Regions from separate parts of the Arthrobacter sp. 2MCAF15 genome, predicted to be linked through region 3. Evidence: riboswitches for the same ligand, from Rfam matches in the RefSeq annotation. Region 3 holds a riboswitch; each other region holds the start of a gene.
The links. Region 3 has a riboswitch for cyclic di-AMP ahead of AB4089_RS14180 (NlpC/P60 family protein). Riboswitches for the same ligand answer to the same signal wherever they lie in the genome.
Positions count from the first base shown of each region.

Region 1 (6,661 bases), on a different contig from region 3:
ACCCGGTCAGGGACAGCGCACCCAAGGTCAGCGCAATGGCGACCTTGTTGAGCTGCTGGTTCTTGGGCTGTGCTTTTTTGAACGGTGTTTGCTTAAACAACGGACCCCTCCGGGCTTGGTGACTGGCACACACAACCGTCGCAGCCAGGGCGTCGGCGAGTGCTGGAAGCTTCATCCGGCCCGTGCCTCAAGGGCATGGGCGAGCAGACGCCGAACGGCGCAACCGGGGCCGGCATACGGGCGTCCGGGGGCCCTGCATTCGGGCCGGGCCTTCACGGCCAGTCGCTTACGTTACCGGAACGTTACCTAGGTCCGCAAACCTCCCAACCACCTCACGGCACGGGGACGCCCGGCCGCCTTCTGCATGCTGCCGGCGCCCCCGGCCCCCGCCGCTACAAACCGCCGCTACAGACAGCTGGGCTGATATGCCGGGTTGCCCGGGTGGCCGGCCGGCTGCCCAAGTGCGTCGGAGACGAGGCGCTGGGTGACCGGGTCGTTGGGGGCCTGGTCATGGTCAATTACGTCGGCCGGGCACTTATCCTGGATCGTGATGTTGGTAACCCGCCCGGCAGGGCCGGTGAGGAATTGGCTGGAGTACGGGGTCACCACCTCGTCGTGCGTCGTGGAGATTACCGTATACGCGGGACCGGGAACCGTGTCGCCAATGGAGTTGAGCTTGGTGAGGAATGGTGAACCTGCCTGCTGGTCGGCGCAGGCCTGGCAATTGGACCCTCCCACTGAAGTCGCCGGCGGAACGTCGCCCGGCGCGGGGGTGATCAGCCCGCGGGTGCCGTGGTTGGACGGCGCGATGCCCACGAGGTGGTTCACCTTGCCAGCGCCGGCAAGGAATCCAAGGTAGTAGCGCGGCATCATGCCGCCCTGGCTGTGGCCCACGAGATCAACCTTGGCCGCACCCGTCGAGGCCAGCACCTTATCGACGAACGGGGCGAGCTGCCGGGCCGAGTCTGCGACCGGCCCGGTGGCGTCGATGCCGTTGGTGGCGCCGTAGTTCAGAGCGTAAACGCAGTAGCCCTGGTTCTTGAGCGCCGGCGAAATCGTGGCCCAGTTTTTTGCCATGCTCTCAAAGGTCCCCGGTACCAGGATTACCGGGTAGGGGTGGGCTGCCGAGGGCTTGCAGGTCCAGTCGTTGGCGCCCGGTGGCGAAACGTCGCTGGTAGCGGCCTGGGCTGCCGGCATGCCCATCAGGGCTGCGGAAACCAGTGCCAGGGTTGTGGTTGCCAGCGCGGCGAGTGCTGCGGGCGTTCTGGGGTAGGACACGGAGTACCTCTTCGGTTGGACGCGTCATCAGTGACGGTCTGTGTGATGGGAAGCGAGGTAGGGGATCAGCCCCCGCAGTGATCCGGCTCACTTCTATCACTTCATGCTAGGAAGGGCGTTCCGCAGATATCGCTACATTGCACGTTCGTGCAGGCTTTTAGGGCGGGAGTGCTGCCTGTGGGGCTAAATGGTCAGACTGCTGCACAATTGTGCATAGCTACGGCGCGGCGGGCGTGCAGCCTGCGGCCGCCCTTGCTCGCTTCACTCTCCAGGCGGGAAATCGTAGGAGGCCTGGATCTTCGCCGGCGCGGTGCCGTAGGACAGGACGATCTCGTCGTGCGCCCTCAGAGGCAGGTCCCGGATCCCGGCGTTGTACTTCTCGCCGTTCACGTAGAGGGTCCAGCCGTCCAGCGGACCCGTTCCGGTGCCCGGGGCGCCGCTGCCACCGAGGACACCCCATTCCGTCAGGAGCTGCCCGAGGCTGAAGACCTGGCCCGCGGTGGGGGATTCGATGTGCACCACGCCTGTGGTGTCGTGGGTGTGCAGCGCCGAGATGCCGTTGGCCCTGTGGTCGGGTCCCGCCGTTATGCCGATATTGGCCGGCACCGCGACAGGCTTGCCGTCTTTCAGCACGTCCAGATGCGCGTGATAGTGGTCCACGTTGCCCTCCGCCGTCAGCACCGCGAGACCGGCCTGGGCGATCCGACCCGGCGCCCCCGCGATGTCCAACGCAAAATCCGGGGCCGGCGCCGCGGATGTCGCGGGAGACTCAGACGGCGGTGCGGTAGAGGGTGCAGTAGACGGCCCGGGGCCTGCGCACGCTGCCACCGCCAGCGTCATGGCGGAAAGTGCGGCGGCGAGTGTCAGTTTGGTGTGCATGGTTGCGTGAACCGCTTTCGATCGGAGACTTGCCATATCAGTCTAGGCAGATAAGCTCGGCCGGCCGATCAAGGCGAAGATGCCCCGCGTTTCCACCCCGAGCCGCTAGGGGAAAGAATGGACACGTGAGTGATGCTGGCGAATTCATTGACCTCGCACTGCAGCGGGAGGGCTCCTGGCGCCGTGCCGACGAGCTGCAGTCCCGGCTGGAACAGGAGCCGGGAGGCCGGGGACTCCGGTACTACGGTGCTTCCGTGGGTGCCGTGCGCGGGACCGTTCGGGATGCCGGCCGCCGCTATCCCGGGCTGTCCCGCGATGAGATCGCTGCGCTGAGCTCCGAGCTGTGGGGCGCGCAGCTGTCGACGGCGCCGGTTTTCGAGCGCCGCCTGGCCGCCGTGGTGCTGCTGCAGGCCAATGTGAAGCTGCTGACCAATACCGACCTCACCCGGCTGGAGGGCTTCATCCGGGAGGCGCGGCTGCGGGACCTCGTGGATCCGCTCGCCGTCGACGTCGTCGGGCCCCTGGTGGACGGGCTCGACGTCCTGGCCAGGGTGCGGGCCGACAGCGTGCTGGACCGGTGGGTGCGCGAGCCCGATGCCTGGCTGCGCCGGGCCGCGCTGCTCTCGCCGTTGCTGGCGCTGCGCTCCGGGGCGGGGGACTGGGACCGGTTCATCCGTCACGCCACCGCGGTGCTCGGCGAGCCTTCCGGGAAGTTCGACGCCGACGCCGACGCAGACGACGGTGCGGTCCGGGAAGCGGTGTTCCGCGTCCGCGCCGAGATGGCCAAGAGGCGACCCGAGCTGCAATTCACAGCCGTGGGGTGACCCCCAGAACCCTCCGTCCGGCACGGCCGGAGGGTGCCGTCTGGCAGGCGCCCCAGCCCGTCGCCTTGTTCAGTCTTTCGGCCCTCCCGGTCCGCTCGGTCCGCTCGGTCCGCTTGGTCCTACGGCGCTGCCGGTATCGCCGGACCTGCCGCCGGCCTTTGCGGGCAGCGAGAAACCCCTGGCGGCCCGTGATCCGGCGACGGCGCTCGCGGCTATGGTGACCAGCGCGCCCACCAGCAGGGCCGCGGCCTCGCCCGGGAGCAGGACCTGGAGTTGCGTCCCGATGCTCGCCGCCGCGGCAGGTATGCCGAGTTGGGCCGCCGACAGCACTCCGAGGGGCAACGGGAGCCCCAGTACCACCAGGGCGGCGTGCGTCAACAGGGCGCCGACGCCCAGCGCCACACCGAGGGCGATCATGTCCGGATGTCCGGCCAGGTCCTTAAGGGTCAGTGATGCGCCCAGCCAGACGAAGAACACCGGACCCAGGAAGCCGTCGCTGAGGGCGAACAGTTGCCGGGCCAGCCGCCTCGGTTCCCCGACGGCGGCCACCGCCAGGCCGAGGGAAAAGCCTGCCAACATCACGGACACGTTGCTCCACGTCGCGACCGCGGCCAGGGCGAAGAGAACCACCAGCTGGATCCGCAGCTCGAGGGCAAACTTGCGGCTTTCGGAAAGTCGGTGCATGCGCCCGTTGATTCCCCTGCGATCGAGCCAGCGCAGTACGACAAAGAGAACCACCGCGCAGCCGGTCACCGTGAGCACGCCCAGCGCCGCCCGGAGCGCGTGCGGCGGGTCCACCATGAGCGGCAGCGCCACTATGCAGGCTACGTCCGCGATGGCCACTTGCGCAGTCATGGAGATGACGTGGGGTCCGCCGAGGCGGAGGGAATCGATGATCGGCAGGACCAGCGCGGCTGAGGAGGATGCCAGAAGCACTGCGTAGAGGGGAGCATGTCCAGTCCCAAAGAGCAGGCCTATGCCGGTTCCGACCGCCACCGCTGCCGCCGCGCACGCAGCGGCGCGGCGGGAACCACTGCCGAGGGCGGAGCGGATCTGCGGATCCCGCACGGGAACATGGGTTCCGGCCACAAACATCATTAGCGCAAACCCGATATTGGCCAGCAGGCTGAACGTCGGGTCCGCCGGATCAACCAGGGCCAGGCCCGAGCGCCCGATCACGATGCCGGCCAGCAGCTCTCCCAGCACCACGGGCAACCGCCAGCGCACCGGCAGCGCCAGAAGCGGGCCGGCCAGTGCGACGACGGCGATCAGCGCCAGGGACAGGAACGTCACGGCTCGCCCCGCCGGACCTGCCCGGGGCCCACCGGGGCAGCAGGCTCGGCCTGGATGGTGGCGTCCGTGGCCACCGGGTCCTTCGTCATGGAAAGAGATTAGTCCCGTTGACCCTGCAGTGGCCTGGGTGTTGGCAATCAGGAGGTCGTTGACCGCCGTTCCACCACGGCGTAGGCCTTTCCCTCCAGGAAGGCCCAGTCGTTGACAACCATGTAGCCTAGCGAGTCCACCCGGTCATTGAGCACGTGCTCGTCGAAGCCCCTGTCACGAGGTTCCGCATCCCAGGTGGCCACATGGACGTCCCGGCCGTCCAAGATCAGCAGCTCGGTATTGACGTCGAAATCCTCCTTGGGCTGGCTGCTCAACTGGCAGATGGCGACACACAGGCTGTTCATTTCGGGCCTCCGCTTCGAGGTGGTGCTGATGGCATCATCCTACGTTCGGATGCGGCCCCGCCCCATGGGCAACCGACGGACGGCACTGTGGCCTCCGTTACCTGAATGTGACATTGGCGTGCGGTTCGCGTTACGGTGGTTAGGTGCCTGTTTCTCCGATACAGGCGCTCCCCAGCCGATTGCCTAACTCTGCCGCGGCCCCGGGGGTAACTCGCATCGACGCCGGCAGAGACGGGGAAACCACTTTTGGCCTGCTGACATGCAGGTCTTGGGGTGAAGCCGCACAGCGCCCGCCATGACGGGCCCGGGAGTGCGGCCGGGTGACTCCCATCCGAATCCGACAGCTCACCTCGCAGGCATTGGGAGAGGCTACATCCATGTCTTCAATCAGTACTTTTGCGCGCCATAGCGCCATTCTCGCCGCCGCCTCCGGGCTGGTGCTGACGGGCTCGATGGCCGCCAACGCCGCCTCGACCCCCGTGCAGCGGGACTCCGCTCCGGCCTCCAAGGTGGACGTAGCGGGACAGGTCAGCGCCCCCGTCAACGCCGATTCCAGCGTCAAGATCAGCTTCGACCGCCCCGCGGTGGCTTCCGTCGCCGCGCCGGTCATCGAACAGCCTGTTGCCGCGGCACCGGCTCCCGCAGCTGCCCCGGCGGCAGCGCCCGCAGCAGCACCTAAGGCAACAGTGCAGGTGCAGTCGGCCCCCGCCGCCGCGCCGGCTGCGGCGCCCGCCGGCGGACGCAACGCCATCATGCTTTCTGCCGCCTACAGCCAGCTGGGTATCACCCAGGACTGCACCGCCATGGTCGAAAAGGCCCTTGGCGCCGCAGGCAAGCCCGTTGGCGACATCGGTCCCCGGGCATTCCTTGGCCTCGGAACCGTTGTGGGCACCCCGCAGCCTGGCGACATGGTGGTCCAGTCCGGCCACGTTGGCATCTACGCCGGCAACGGCCAGGTGATCAGCGGCGGCATGAACGGTAAGAACCAGACCATGGTCCACCCGCTGTCCTGGCTCACCGCGACCGGTGGCGTGACCTTCGTCCGCGCCTAATCCAGCGCTCCTATTCCAGTAGGGGCCAGGCAGCCCTGCCGGGGCCAGGCAACCCGGAAAGACCGGCGATCGATTTCCTTTGGGGGCAATCGATCGCCGGTCTTTTCTGTGTCTGCCGTCCTATCTGCCAGCATTGCCGTGTGTCCAGGGGCACACCACTTCAGGCATTGCCGCTTCAGGCAGTGACGCTTCCGGCCAGCGGAAGCGTCATCTTCATGACCGTTCCCTCGGCTCCAGTCGCAGCCACCTCGACGGCGCCGCCAGCGGCGACGGCGATCTCGCGGACCAAAGCCAGGCCGATGCCAAAGCTCCGCTGTCCGTGTGAGCCGCCGGTGCTGGCGGTCCGGACGAAGCGGTCAAAGATCCGGGCCTGATCCACGCCGGTAATCCCGGTTCCTGTATCCGCGACGGTAATCACCGCGCTGTTCTGCTCGATCGAGGTCCTGATGGTCACACGGCCGCCCGGAGGAGTGTGCGCGAGGGCGTTGTCCGCCAGGGCCAGCACGGCACGGCGCAGCGCATTCTTCTCGATGCGGGCCAACGGCCGGGCGTCGGCGGAGAAATCCATGCGGACCTCACGCTGGTCTGCCACCAATTGGAGGCTCCCTGCGACGCCTGCGGCGGCGTCGGCGAGATCGGCAGGGGGTGCGGAGCGGTCCGGGGCGTCCGCCGTCGCGGCGAGCAGCAGTTCGTTGACAATCCCGGTCAGCGTCGCAGCGTCCTCCCGGATCCGGGCCAGGTCCTGGCTTTGCCTGGAGCCGGGCACCGTGTTTCGCTGGGCGAGTTGGATCCTGGTATCCAGGATGGTCAAGGGCGTTCGCAATTCGTGGCTCGCGTCCTGGACGAAGCGCCGTTGCCGGGCCAGGGCATCACCGAGGGGGCGGATGGCGCTGCGCGCGCTGAGCCACCCGAGAATGCCGGCCAGCAGGATTCCCGCCAC
Region 1 is NZ_JBFRGZ010000005.1:168,854-175,514, forward strand. Features, by position in the region: gene AB4089_RS08415 (glycoside hydrolase family 16 protein) at 1-100, opposite strand, end outside; gene AB4089_RS08420 (esterase/lipase family protein) at 406-1,203, opposite strand; gene AB4089_RS08425 (DUF4430 domain-containing protein) at 1,540-2,157, opposite strand; gene AB4089_RS08430 (DNA alkylation repair protein) at 2,283-2,981, shown strand; gene AB4089_RS08435 (cation:proton antiporter) at 3,051-4,274, opposite strand; gene AB4089_RS08440 (hypothetical protein) at 4,412-4,669, opposite strand; cyclic di-AMP (ydaO/yuaA leader) riboswitch at 4,843-5,042, shown strand; gene AB4089_RS08445 (hypothetical protein) at 5,047-5,721, shown strand; gene AB4089_RS08450 (sensor histidine kinase) at 5,897-6,661, opposite strand, start outside.
Region 1: it holds a riboswitch for cyclic di-AMP, as region 3 does, so the genes downstream of both, AB4089_RS08445 (hypothetical protein) here and AB4089_RS14180 (NlpC/P60 family protein) in region 3, are expected to answer to the same signal.

Region 2 (6,661 bases), on a different contig from region 3:
CAGCCCCTCGAAGTGATGGCGGGCGGCCTGACTGCCGCCCTGGATGCCGAACGTGAAGCGCCGGTTGGCCGCGGTGTTGGCCACGGCGGTGGTGAGCAGCGCGAGGAAGTTTGCCAGCTGCGGGTCCATGAATTGTCGGCAGAGCAGGAAGATTGCCAGGTACGCCAGGGTGGAGGCCACCCCGATGCTGCCGAAGCGGACCAGCTGCCCGAAGAGGCTTCCGCCGGGGCTTTGTTCCTGGAACCGCGAGGACGCCGGCAGCGGTCCGCGGGCCAGTGCGGCGCGCAGTTCGGGAACCGGGATCCGGCCCGAAACCAGGTCCCGGCTCAACCGTGCCATGCCGCGCAGGTCCGCGAGGGCGGTCTGGACGATGTCCACGCTGGAATCGGGGTCGTCGGTCCAGTCCACCGGGACTTCGTGGACGCGCAGGCCGCACTTTTCTGCCAGCACCAGCAGCTCGGTGTCGAAGAACCAGGCGTTGTCCAGGGTGTGGGGGAGCAGTTGCCGGGCCACGTCCGCCCGGATCGCCTTGAACCCGCACTGGGCGTCGCTGAAGTGGGCCCCCATGAGGGACTGCAGCAGGAAGTTGTAGCTGCGCGAGATGAACTCCCGCTTGGGTCCGCGGACCACGCGTGAGTTGCGGGTCAGCCGGGTGCCGATCGCCAGATCGGAGTGCCCCGAAATGAGCGGGGCGAGCAGGGGGCCGAGGGCCGCCAGGTCCGTGGAAAGGTCCACGTCCATGTAGGCCAGGACCGGCGACGGCGAGGAGAGCCAAACTTTGCGAAGCGCGTTTCCCCGGCCCTTTTCAGCCATGTGGACCACCATCACTTCGCGCAACTCGCGGGCCACGCGCTCCGCGGTCTTGAGGGTTCCGTCGGTGCTGGCGTTGTCCGCCACAGTGATCCGGAAAGAGTGCGGGAAGGCGCCGATAAGGTACGCGTGGAGCCGGCGCAGGCACGCTTCAAGGTCCCGCTCCTCGTTGAAGACCGGAATCGTGACGTCCAGCAACGGTGTGCTGCCGCGTGTGTCAATGGGTGCGCGCCGGCCGCCGGGGCCGGTAAGCGCTCCGGCGAACGGTCCCGGGGCCGGCGCATCGGCCACGGTCAGGCCCGACGATGCGGGCCCGGACGATGCAGGCCCCGACGGCTCAAGTCCGGACGGGGAGGGCGGGGCCGCCGGACCGGCCGGCGTCGCCGTGGAACGGGACAGGGTTCCTGTGGCCTGGTCTGTGAATGTCATGGCTCAACTTTCGCGCCGGCCCATATGAGGGCTTTAGGGCCAAGCTGTGCGGGGGCTGTGGAAGTCCGGCGCCAGGCCGGCCGGCCAAAATCGTACCGGCCGCGGACGCACAGGAGGCCCCGGATCCACGTGGATCCGGGGCCTCAACCACCCTCGCCGGGCGGTCCGGCTAGTGCCGGTTTAGTACCAGTTGTGTGCGTAGTGGAAGTTCAGCGCGCCGCAGGGGGAGCCGTAGCGTTCCTTGACGTAGTTCAGGCCCCAATTGATCTGGGTCCGGTAGTTGGTCATGTAGTCGGCACCGGCGCTCGCCATCTTCGAGGCGGGCAGGGACTGAACCACTCCGTAGGCGCCGCTGCTGGCGTTGGTGGCGGTGGTCTTCCAGTCCGATTCCTTGGTCCAGAGCTTCTGCAGGCACTGCATCTCACCAGGGGCCCAGCCATAGCTGCCCAGCTGGGACGCGGCGTACGCCTGGGCTCCGGCGGGGTCGTCGACAGCAACCGGTGCGGGGGCGGGAACAGCTGCCGGTGCCGGTGCCGATGCGGGAGCGGGGGCCGGTGCAGGAGCGGCTGCGGGAGCCGGTGCCGGTGCGGGAGCGGCCGCGGGAGCCGGGGCCGGTGCGGGCGCAGCAGCAACCGGGGCGGCCGGGGGCTCGGCGGCCTTGACTTCCGAGAGCGTGGGTGCCACGTTTTTTTCCGCCGGAGCGGCGATCTGGACTCGTTCGAAGTTGAGCTTGGCCAGCGGATCGGCGCTCGTGGCCGTTTGGCTGCCCGCAGCATTCGTGTGAGTGCCCGGCTCCGCCGCCTGGCTGGCGGCGCCGCCTCCCACCAGCAGGGCGCAAGCGGCGGTTACGACGGCGGCGCGGCGTGCAGTGATGCCGAGTCCGGTAGTCAGCTTGGACAGGGCGGATGCCTGCGTGGCTGGTTCGGCGCGGTGGCGCGACTTGGTGGAGCGGAAATGGGAATCGCCGTCAGGGCGCGTTTGTACCTGGAGTTCAGTCATGATGGGCCTCTCAACGCCGGCGGAGTTAGCTGTCGGGTTCGGATGAGGTCATCCGGCCGCACGGAAAATCACGTGTCGGCTTCACCCCGAGGGCGCATGAATGCAGAATGCCCGGGAACTCTGGGTCCCCCGCCTCTGCCTGGTCCAGCGGAATCCGGGAAGCGGCAGAGTTTGGCGTCCGTCCGGATATGCGGCACCAATGGAGGCCGCACCACAACGACGCTACAGGACCTCGGCGCTTAAGTCACATTTTGGTAACAGGAGTCACAGCGGGCGGGGTGTCGGCTTGCGCAGGAACATTGCGCGGGTCGGCGGTGAATCCTGCTGGGCCTACAACGACGGCGGCGCCGCGGGCAGCCGCACCGCAAACTCCGTGCGGCCGGGCCGGGAGGTGACTTCAACGGTGCCCCCGTGGGCCTCCACAATCGACTGGACAATGGACAAGCCCAGACCGCTCGTGCCCTCCGAGGTCGGGGCGTGAGCAGCTGCCCCGGCACTGCCACGGCTGCCGGAAGGAGTACCGGAAACGGCCCCGGAAGCCGGGCGGACGGCGGGCCCGGACCTGGCCCCCGCCGTCGCAGCGACCGGTGTGTTGGCGGGGCTGGCGGTGGGATTGGTGCGCGCGGCGTCGGCCCGTGCGAACCGGGCGAAGACCCGGCCGATGAATTCCGGGGCGATGCCGCTGCCGTTGTCCGTCACGGTAACCACGGCGCTTCCATCCGCCGAACGCATCACGCCCGTGACCACCGTGGTCCCGGGGTCCGTGTGCTTGCGCGCATTGGACAGGAGGTTGGCGAGGACCTGGTGAAGCTGGGTCGCATCGCCGCGGACCACCACGGGCTCCTCCGGAAGTTCCAGCTGCCAGACGCGGTCCGGGGCCATGACTTTCTCATCGCTCACCGTCTCAATGGCCAGCTGCGTGAGGTCGACGTCGCTGACCTTCAGCGGCTGTCCCTCGTCCAGGCGCGCCAGTAAAAGCAGGTCCTCAACCAGGGTGGTCATGCGTTCGGACTGGCTTTGCACGCGGGCGAGGGACCTCTCGCCGTCGGCGGTGAAGTGCTCTGTCATCCGCATCAGCTCGGTGTAGCCGCGGATAGCCGTCAGCGGCGTGCGGAGTTCATGCGAGGCATCGGCGACAAACTGCCGCACCTTCATCTCGCTCTCCTGCCGCGCCTCCAGGGCGTTGGAGACGTTGTCCAGCATCTGGTTCAGCGCATAGCCCACGCTGCCCACCTCCGTGCCCTGGTGGGCGGCCGACGCCGGGACGCGCACCCCGAGCGCCACCTCACCTGCGTCCAGCGGCAGGCGGGAGACCTTGGTGGCGACCTCGGAGAGTTGTTCCAGCGGCTTCATGGTCCGCCGGATCAGGGCCGTGCCGGCCAGGCCGATCAGCACGAGTCCGCCTGCGGAGACCACCACCATGGTCCAGACCAGCGAGGCCAGGGTGCTTTGCTTTTCGGCCAGCGGAAGCCCGGTGACAATCACGTCGCCATAAGGTGTGCGGACGGCGGTGAGCCGGTAGGCGCCGACCGTGAGGTTGCGATCCACGGGCACGCCGTTGGGGGTCAATGCCAGGAGGACCGCGTTGTCCTCTGGGGAGAGGCTCTTGCGGGTGGCGTCTCCGGCCAGGAACCCGGGGTTGCTGACCTCGCCGTCCTGTATGCGGGCGTTGAGCGTCCCGATGCCCTGGCCCCGGGCATCGAGAGGGTCGGGGCGGCCGCCGGCGGTGCCGGGCAGGGGCCGGCCGAACTCGCTGGACCGGTGCGAAGCATTGCTGAGCTGGTCATCGAGCTGCCGGGTCAGGAACAGGTCCATGGAGGCGTAGCTGAACAGTCCCACGGCGCCGCAGATGGCGACCAGCAGCGCCATGGCAACCAGGACCAGCCGGGTGCGCAAATGCCAGGTGGACGGGTTGCGCCAGTCGCGTCCGGGGACGCGGGTCATGCCGGAAAGGGTGGGCACGGATCAGTCCGCCGGTTTCAGGACGTAGCCGGCGCCGCGCACCGTGTGGATCATGGGAGCGTGGTTGGCGTCGACCTTCTTGCGGAGGTAGGAAATGTACAGTTCCACGATGTTGGCCTGCCCGCCGAAGTCGTAATCCCACACCCGGTCCAGGATCTGGGCTTTGCTGATGACCCTTTTGGGGTTTTCCATGAGGTAGCGCAGCAGCTCGAACTGCGTGGCGGTCAGGTGCAGTTCCTCCCCGGCCCGGGTGACTTCGCGGGTGTCGACATTGAGCACCAGGTCGCCCACCACCAGCTCGGCGGTGTCCATGGCGGCCACGCCGGAGCGCTGGACCAGCCGGTGCAGGCGCAGCAGGACCTCTTCCATGCTGAACGGCTTGGTGACGTAGTCATCGCCGCCGGCCGCCAGGCCGGTGATACGGTCCTGGACGGCGTCCTTCGCCGTGAGGAACAGCGCCGGCACCTCCGGCGCGAACGCGCGGATCCTGCTCAGCAGCTCGACGCCGTCGAACCCGGGCAGCATCACGTCCAGCACCAGTACATCGGGGCGGAACTCCTTTGCGAGACGGACCGCGGAGGGTCCATCTTCCGCCACGGCCACTGACCAGCCGGCCATCCGCAGCCCCATGCTCATGAGCTCGGAGAGGCTGGGCTCGTCATCCACCACGAGGGCGCGGATGGGTGAGCCGTCCGGGTGCGTGAGCTGGGGAAGGTTGTTGGTCATGGAGTGCGAAGTGGCCATGGGACAACTCTCCGATCTGCCGGTTAGGTGGGGCTTTGGGGACCCTGTGCGGCACCTGTGAATCCCAGCCTAGCGAGCTGGAAGCCTTTCCGGGGGACCGAGCGGGCCGCTGCGGCAGCACCGAAGATGTCCGTTCGTTGCCCTGCCCAAGGTCACAGGCCCGGCTGTCGGCCTGCACAGCCCAGGCACAGGATCGCTCAGCACGCTGGGGTGAACACCGATCCGCACCACAAAGGAGAAACACGATGAGCGGTCAGCATCCCGGAGCCGGTTCCGGACCAGCCCCAGAACCCACCCCCGGCAACGCTGCGACGCCCGCACCTGTGACCACGCCCGCGGACGCAGGACAGCTTGGCGCCGCACCGCAGGCTGGCGGGCACTACGACGGCGCGCCGCAGGCGGCCGGCCAGTACGACGGCGGCCGGCCCGTCGGCGGGCAGCCGGCGGCGGACACCGCCCCCGGCTGGGGCGCGCCCCAGATCTCGCAAGTTCCGGCTTCGGCGCCGGGGTGGGGTATGCCGCGGCAGGAACATACGGCGCCCACGGGTGCAACAGGCTGGGGTGCGCCGCGGGCGGGCACCAAGACCGCTCCGGCGGCAAGCCCCTGGACGCTCAAGCGCGGGCTCGTCGTCGCCGGTGCCGCAGCGGTCCTGGCAGTCGGTGCAGGTGCCGGGGTCTATGCCCTGACCTCAACTTCGGCCGCGGCCAACGGGACGGCAGGCGCCGCGGGCGGGGCCGGTGGGGCTGCGGGCGGCCAGGGTTTCGCACCCGGCATGCCTGGCTCGGCGCAAGGCGGCGCCGCGGCAGGCGGAATGCCGGGGCAAGGCGGTCCCGGCAACTTCGCCGCCGGCGGGATGGGCGGACTCTCCTCGGCAGTGCATGCCGAATACGTCGTGCTGCAAGGAACCGAGTACACCACCATGGCCGAGCAGTTGGGCATTGTGAGCGAGGTCAGCTCGTCCTCCGTCACGGTCAAGAGCAGTGACGGGTTCACTCGCAGCTATGCCCTGGGCAGCGATGTGGTGGTGAGTAATCTGCAACAGCGGCGCCAGCAGGCCGGCGGTACGGGCACCCAGCTGAGCGTGGCGGACATTGTTGCAGGCGGCACAGTGCGGATCGTGGCGGCGAAGGACGGCTCCGGCTACACGGCAACGTCCGTCATGGTTGTCGCGGCGACCGCCACTGGCCAGTCCAACTGACCCCGCCGAAGCCGACTGACCCGCCGAATCCGACTTTGCCGCCCCGCCAGGCGGCACTGTCGGCATGACCACTCCGTGGACCGCCCCGCTGGGAACGGCGGGAACGCTCCGTTTTGCCGATTTGCCGTGCTGTGAATCTTTTCGGCTGTCCGGCTATTGAGGTCGAATAATCTTCGGTGAAATTTGTCTTCGGGCTCCTGGGTGAGAAAAACGCTTGTTATTTTATTCCCGGGGCAGAATTGTGACTTGCGCTACAATTCCTCGATCTGTCTCACTATGTGGAACCTGCGGTCCATTGTTACTTGCACGTTCGCATTGTTACGTTGCACACTTCAATTGTGAACAAGAACTCAACAGCACCTGCAGCCGCAGCTATCTGGATCAGCACACCCGCTGGTACCGAGATGCGCTGTTGTCGAATGCACGCCTAACTTTTACACCCCTGAGAGTTTCTAGGCATTCGCCCCCCAGCCCAGAGTCGGGCGCCCCTCCCCAGTTTCATTGCGGGGAAAGAAGCA
Region 2 is NZ_JBFRGZ010000021.1:28,277-34,937, forward strand. Features, by position in the region: gene AB4089_RS19605 (glycosyltransferase) at 1-1,239, opposite strand, end outside; gene AB4089_RS19610 (hypothetical protein) at 1,420-2,238, opposite strand; cyclic di-AMP (ydaO/yuaA leader) riboswitch at 2,241-2,398, opposite strand; gene AB4089_RS19615 (HAMP domain-containing sensor histidine kinase) at 2,569-4,182, opposite strand; gene AB4089_RS19620 (response regulator transcription factor) at 4,204-4,944, opposite strand; gene AB4089_RS19625 (hypothetical protein) at 5,190-6,143, shown strand.
Region 2: it holds a riboswitch for cyclic di-AMP, as region 3 does, so the genes downstream of both, AB4089_RS19610 (hypothetical protein) here and AB4089_RS14180 (NlpC/P60 family protein) in region 3, are expected to answer to the same signal.

Region 3 (6,661 bases):
TCCCGCTCCGGAGCCGCGTCCCGCCGTAGAGCATATGGCCGAACGCCCCCGCGACGCGCACCGCGATGAACGCCGGCGGCGGCGCAGCCCGTTCCGTCAGGTAACGGAATTTGCCGCGGCCAGTGGGGTCGGGCAGAAGGCCGGCATCGCACTGGCCGCAACGGGCCTGGTCCTCACTGTGACGGTCCCCGCCACGAGTCCCGTGCTGGCCTCCAATGCTGATGGAACAGGCGCCCTCTCTGCTGCAGTACAGCCGGATGTCACGGCTGCCGCCGCCGCAAAAGTCGATTTCAGCCGAACGGCCGTCACCACGAAGGGTGATCCGGACGGGAAGCTCAAGCAGCTGCTCAGCGCCCAGTCTGTGGGCAGCATCACACGCGCGGCATCGGCCGGCACCCTCGGCGCGCCGCTGGACCAGATGATCACCGCCTCGCCGTTCGGCTACCGTGTCAGCCCCATTACCGGCGGTGCGGGCGAGTTCCACCGCGGCCAGGACTTTGCCGCCCAGTGCGGTACGGCCGTCCACGCGGCCGCCAGCGGCACAGTGACGTTCAGCGGATGGCATCCCTATGGCGGCGGAAACCGGGTCGTCATTGACCACGGCAACGGCCTGGAGACCACGTACAACCACCTGTCCTCGGCCTCGGTCAGGGTCGGCCAGAAGGTATCGCGCGGAGATGTCATCGCCATGAGCGGGACCACGGGCGCCTCCACGGGCTGCCACCTCCACTTTGAAGTGATGGTCAACGGCGACGTCGTTGACCCGCTCGGATGGCTCTAAAAAGATGATGGACCGCTATCGAATCCTTGTGACACGCCGTGATCTGAATGTGACATTGGGTCAAGACTGCTGTAGGGTTTGAAGCACGCCAACTTTTCCGAAGTTGGCGCTCTTGAGTGGATTGCCTAGCTCTGCCACCGCTCAAGGTCCGTTCGCATTACATCGTCTGGCAGGGGCGGGGGAACCAATTTTGGCCTTCGAAAGAAGGCCTAGGGGTTAAGTCGCAAAGCTTCCAAGGAAGCAGCGCGGCCGGGTGACTCCCATCCGAATCCGACAGCTCACCTCGTAGGCATTGGGAGAGGCTACTTTCGTGTCTTCACGCCACAATTCTGCGCGCATGCGCACCGGCGAGGCTCCTTCGAGCTCGCTGGAATCCACATCACGTGCCGCCCTTTCAGGCGCCCGGATGGGATCACGTTCCGCAGGCTCAATCTCTACCGAGTCCGGACAGCATGCAGTTTCCGCTTTTGGCGCGTCTTCGCAGTACACCCTTCGCTAAGTAACCCAATTTCGGGGCGATCCGGCGTACCCCCAAGATGCCGGAGCGTCCTCAGTCCGCGCCCGAAAGCGCGCGGTCCAAGGATCACGAAAGAGAGAACTTAATGACTACTCGTGCAACCGTTGCACGGCACCGAGTCGAGGTCACCAAGACCAACTCGCTGGCTGTTATTGCTAAGGCTGTCGGCGACAACGCCGGTGGCATGGGCCGTCAGGCCGCGGTCATCGCCGCAGCTTCCGGCCTGGTTCTGACCAGCGGAATCGCAGCCAACGCTGCTGAGACCAACGTTCAGCGCGAATCCACCTCCGCTTCGGCCCTGGAAGTCCAGTCCGCCGCTCCGGCCACCATTTCGGCTGCCTCCAGCATCGCGATCTCCTACGAGAAGCCCGCCGTGACCACCACGCCGGCTCCCGTCGTTGAGGCCCCGAAGCCCGTTGTGCAGGTCCAGGACTCCACGGCCTCCCGCGCCGGCGGCACCGAGCTTGGCGTCAGCGGCGGCGTCGCTGCCCAGGCTCCGGCCGGCATCGGCAGCGGAGCTGGCGCGACCATCGCCGCTGCTGCCTACGCACAGATCGGCGTTTCGCAGGACTGCACCGCCCTCGCCACCAACGCCCTGGCCGCGGCCGGCATCCACTACCACGGCTGGCCGGCAGGTTACCTGTCCCTGGGCCGCACCGTGAGCGCCGCCGAGGCACGCCCGGGCGACCTCGCCTACTACCAGAACGGCGGCGTGGGCATGGCCCACATCGCGGTTTACGTCGGCAACGGCATGGCAGTCCACGGCGGCTGGAACGGCGGCACCACCGCGCTGTACAGCGTGAACGTCGGCTCCGGCCCGGTCTTCATCCGCGTCGGCGGCTAAGCCACAGCACTCCAGCATTTCGAAAGACCCCCGCCCTTTGGCGGGGGTCTTTTGCGTGACCGCGCCATGAACTTTGCGCGCGCACGGCCGCGCCGGTGAAAAAATATTCGGTGATCCGGCACCTGAGTGTTTACTCTTGTGTTGTCGATCCATAGCCCGACCATGCAGAGGGCAGCCGGCCCTCGTGCCGCTGGCGGGTGCGGCCGTGAAGAGGTATGCGGATGCGCACTCTCGTTCTGAATGCTGGATATGAACCACTGGCGGTAATCACCTTCCGCCGGGCGCTCGTCCTTGTCCTGACCGGAAAGGCCAGCGTTGTGGCGGAAGGGGACGACCCCGTCGTCGGCCCCCAGGACATCCTGGGCCGCCCGTCCGTGATCCTGCTGAACCGCTACATCCGTCCGAGGTACAACACCATGACGGCGGTGAGCCGCCGCGGGGTGCTCCGCCGGGATGCCCACCGCTGCGCCTACTGCGGCAAGGCGGCGCACACGATCGACCACGTCCAGCCCAAGTCCCGGGGTGGCGCCGATTCCTGGGAGAACCTGGTGGCGGCCTGCCTGCGCTGCAACAACGCCAAGAGCGACCACACTCCGGCGGAGATGGGCTGGAAGATCGGGTTTGTTCCGGGCCCCCCGAAGGGCGCGATCTGGCAGATCAAGGAACTCGAGAAGCCGACGCCCGCCTGGGATCCCTTCCTGCTGCCGGAATCGGCCGCCTGACCTCTGGGCTGGCGCGGGCCGTGCCTGATCTGCCCGTAGCCGGCGCCGCGCTAGGCTGAGCCGGTGGAGTTCGATGCCATCATTCTCGCCGGGGGGAGGTCCTCCCGCCTGGGCGGCGTGCCCAAATCCCGGCTGGTGTACGACGGCGCCACCCTCCTCGAGCGGTCACTGGGCGCCGCGGGCGGGGCGGGGCGCGCCGTCGTCGTCGGGCCGGACCCGGGGAACCTGCCCGACGGCGTCCTGACCTGCCGGGAGGAGCCGCCCTTCGCCGGGCCGGCCGCTGCCATCGCCGCGGGCCTGGACGCGCTGGCCTCGGGCCATTCCGTCGGGCGTGGGGACGCTGCTCCGGCGCCGTTTACCCTGGTCCTTGCCTGTGACATGCCAAGGTCCTCCGCTGCCGTCCGGGTCCTGGCCGAATCGCTGGAGGCCTCCCTGGCGGCCGCGCCGGAACCGGGCCGCGGTGACGGGGTCATGGCCGTCTCCCAGGACGGCCGGAAGCAGCCGCTCGCGGGTTTTTATGGCACGGCCGCGCTACAACGAAGTGTTACGGAGGCCCGGCAGCGGGGCGGCCTGGAAAACGCGTCGGCCTTCTCCCTTCTTGCTAGGCTGGACGTACGGGAAGTCCGCGTTCCCCCGGGGTCCACGGACGATGTTGATACCTGGGATGATGCGTCCGCATTGGGGGTATCGGACACGATTCCAGGCCTCGGTCCGGGCCGCGGCACGGAACTCCCCAGCTGAACTCGACCATGGAGGCAAACGGTGAAAAGCCAGGATGAAACGCTGGAAGACTGGTGCCGTGCCCTGCTCCAGGCCTTGGAGCTGGAAGACGTTGAGATTGACGTGAACGAGGTCCTCTCCCTGGCAGGGGTGGCCGCCCACTCGATAGTGCGCCCGGCCGCGCCGCTGACCACATTCATTGCCGGCTACGCCGCGGGCCTGGCCTCCGGCTCCGGACAGGCGACGGACTCCATGTCCATGCAGGACGCCATGGCCGTAGCGCGCCGGCTCGCCAAGGACTACGCGGCCGCCGAAGCACCCGGGGCATGACGGCTGCGGCTGCGGACGACGCCGGACCGGCCGTCCATGGCGGGAACGTCCCCGAAGGCGGCCGCACGGACCCCCTCACGGACTCGGACGCCCTCACGGAGACCCCAGCAGGGCCGGACGCGAACCGCGACGCAGTAGACGAGGACACGGTAGACGAGGACGCAGTAGGGCCGGACGCGAACCAGGACGCTGCGGACGCGCCGCACCGGCATCTGGCCCACACGTGGCAGGAGGCCCGGCAGCTCGCCTTCGACTGTGCCACGCCCATCCCGGCCGCCCCCGTCCCGCTCCGGGAGGCGCTGGGCCGCACCCTGGCCGCTGACGTGCTGGCCCTGCAGGACATGCCGCACTATGCCTCCTCCGCCATGGACGGCTGGGCCGTCAACGGCGGTGGTCCCTGGATCCTGGCCGAACCCGACCAGCGGCTGGCCCCGCACCAGGCAAGCCCGATCGCCACCGGCGGCCTCATCCCTGGCGGTGCCAAGGCCGTGCTGCGCAGCGAAAGCGGCATCATCGACGCCGATGAGGACGGCCTGCCCGTGCTGAAACTCGGCGGCACCGCGAAGCCGGGGGACCCGCGCAACGGCGACCACATCAGGAAAGCCGGAGAAGAAGCCGCCGCCGGTGACGTCCTGGTCAAGAGCGGCGCGGTCCTGAATCCCGCCCACCTGGCCCTCGCCGCCCTGGCCGGACACGACGCGCTTCCGGTGCTTGGCAAGGCCGTGGTGCGACTGGTCTTCACCGGTTCCGAGGTGGTGCAATCCGGGAGGCCGGCGCCGGGGGAAGTCCGCGACACGTTCGGACCCCAGCTGGCAGCCGTGGTAGGAATGCTCGGCGGGATCTGCACCGAAGAAGTGAAGGTCGGCGATTCCTACGCAGAATGGCTCGCCGCCCTCGAGGACAGCAATCCTGCCGGTGAAAGCCTGCCAGCCGACGTCGTCATCACCACCGGCGGCACGGGACGCTCCGGAACGGACCACCTCAGGCGTTCGGTCGCCGAGCTGGGCGGACGCCTGCTGATCGACGGGATCGCGATGCGGCCGGGGCACCCGGCCGTGCTGGCCGAACTGCCGGACGGCCGATATATCCTCGGCCTGCCGGGAAACCCGCTCGCGGCCATGATGGCGCTGTCCACGATCGGAGCCCCGCTCCTCGCGGCCCTGGGGCACGGTTCCCTGCCGCCGCTCAGTGAGGTGCCCTGCGGTTCGACGATTGAGGCCGATCCCGGCCGGACCCGGCTCATGCCCTTCCGGCTGCTCTACGGCATGGCATCCCCGGCGCAGCACACCGGCCCGGGAATGATGCGGGGCCTGGCCGCCGCCGACGGCGTCCTGGTGGTCCCGCCCCATGGTGTGCAGCTGGGCGAGCTGGTCCCCGCGTTCGCGCTCCCGTGGGGTGCGCCGATCCCTGACGCCTCGGCAGCTCCCGTGGCGAAGCCTGCGGCGAAGCGGACCGCCAGGAAGACCGCGGCCAGCGACGGGCCGGTCGACTGGAGCGCCCTCCTGGGCTGAACGCCCTCCGACGCGGGATGCCGACCGCCGGCTGCGCTGGCTTCAGGATCAGGCACTTGCAATGATGGAATCAGCCAAACTCAAATGAATATGTTGCCAAGGAGTACCCGATGGGCCGCGTGACGCAGCGTCGCAAAGTGCACAAAATTGTCCTGGACGGGTCCGCGCACGCCCTCGAATTCCCGGTCCGGCACCGGGAGGACGTCCTCGCCGTCGAGGAACCGCTGGAAATCCGGCTCGGAAACATGTCCTTCTCCGTCACCATGCGAACGCCGGGCAGCGACTTCGACCTCGTCGCGGGGTTCCTGGTCTCCGAAGGAATCATCTGGACACCCGAGCAGCTGGTCTCGCTCAGGTTCTGCGCCGGTGAAGACGCCGACGGGATCCAGACCTTCAACGTCGTGGAGGCCCAACTGCGGCCCGACGTCGTCCTGCCGGAGACCGGCCGAAACGTCTTCACGTCCAGTTCGTGCGGCATTTGCGGGACGGACTCTATCGATGCCGTGCGAAAATCCTCGCACTACAGCCCGGCACACGATCCGTTGACCGTTCCCGTCGAAACGCTCGCGGCCCTCCCGGATGCCCTTCGGTCCGCCCAGGAGGTCTTCGACCTCACCGGCGGGGTGCACGCCGCCGGGCTCTTCAGAATCGCCGACGACGGCTCGGCGGAGTTGTTGTGCCTCCGGGAAGATGTCGGACGGCACAACGCCGTGGACAAGGTAGTGGGCTGGGCCCTCCGCGAAGGCCTGCTCCCGCTCCGGGGCACCGTGCTGCAGGTCTCCGGCAGGGCATCGTTCGAGCTCGTCCAGAAGGCAGCCCTCGCCGGAATCCCGGTCCTCGCCGCAGTCAGCGCACCCTCCAGCCTGGCCGTCGAACTGGCCGAAGCCAGCGGGATGACCCTGGCAGGGTTCAGCCGCCGGACCAGCCTGAACGTCTACGCAGGCCAGCAGCGCGTCGCAGTCCCGGCCCCCGCGGCCAGCTAGCAGCAACACTTGGCCAACGGGTTCCCCGCGGCGTAAGTTTTATCCATCGATTGGAGCCAATCGGACCCCCAACGCTGAAGAGGAACACATTGCACGACGACCGCCGTCTTACGGAAGTCCGGCTGGACCGCTTTCTGCGTGACCGCATTGCCCCCGCCGTTTACCCGCGCAGCGTCCCGCTGACGCTGAGCAGCTGGGACGCGCCGGACGAACCCGTGCTCGTGCTGGAAGCCCTCCGGCACGAGTTCACGCC
Region 3 is NZ_JBFRGZ010000012.1:24,347-31,007, forward strand. Features, by position in the region: gene AB4089_RS14175 (M23 family metallopeptidase) at 1-781, shown strand, start outside; cyclic di-AMP (ydaO/yuaA leader) riboswitch at 918-1,087, shown strand; gene AB4089_RS14180 (NlpC/P60 family protein) at 1,384-2,142, shown strand; gene AB4089_RS14185 (HNH endonuclease) at 2,364-2,864, shown strand; gene mobA (molybdenum cofactor guanylyltransferase) at 2,928-3,605, shown strand; gene AB4089_RS14195 (DUF6457 domain-containing protein) at 3,627-3,914, shown strand; gene AB4089_RS14200 (molybdopterin molybdotransferase MoeA) at 3,911-5,425, shown strand; gene fdhD (formate dehydrogenase accessory sulfurtransferase FdhD) at 5,536-6,408, shown strand; gene AB4089_RS14210 (alpha-mannosidase) at 6,498-6,661, shown strand, end outside.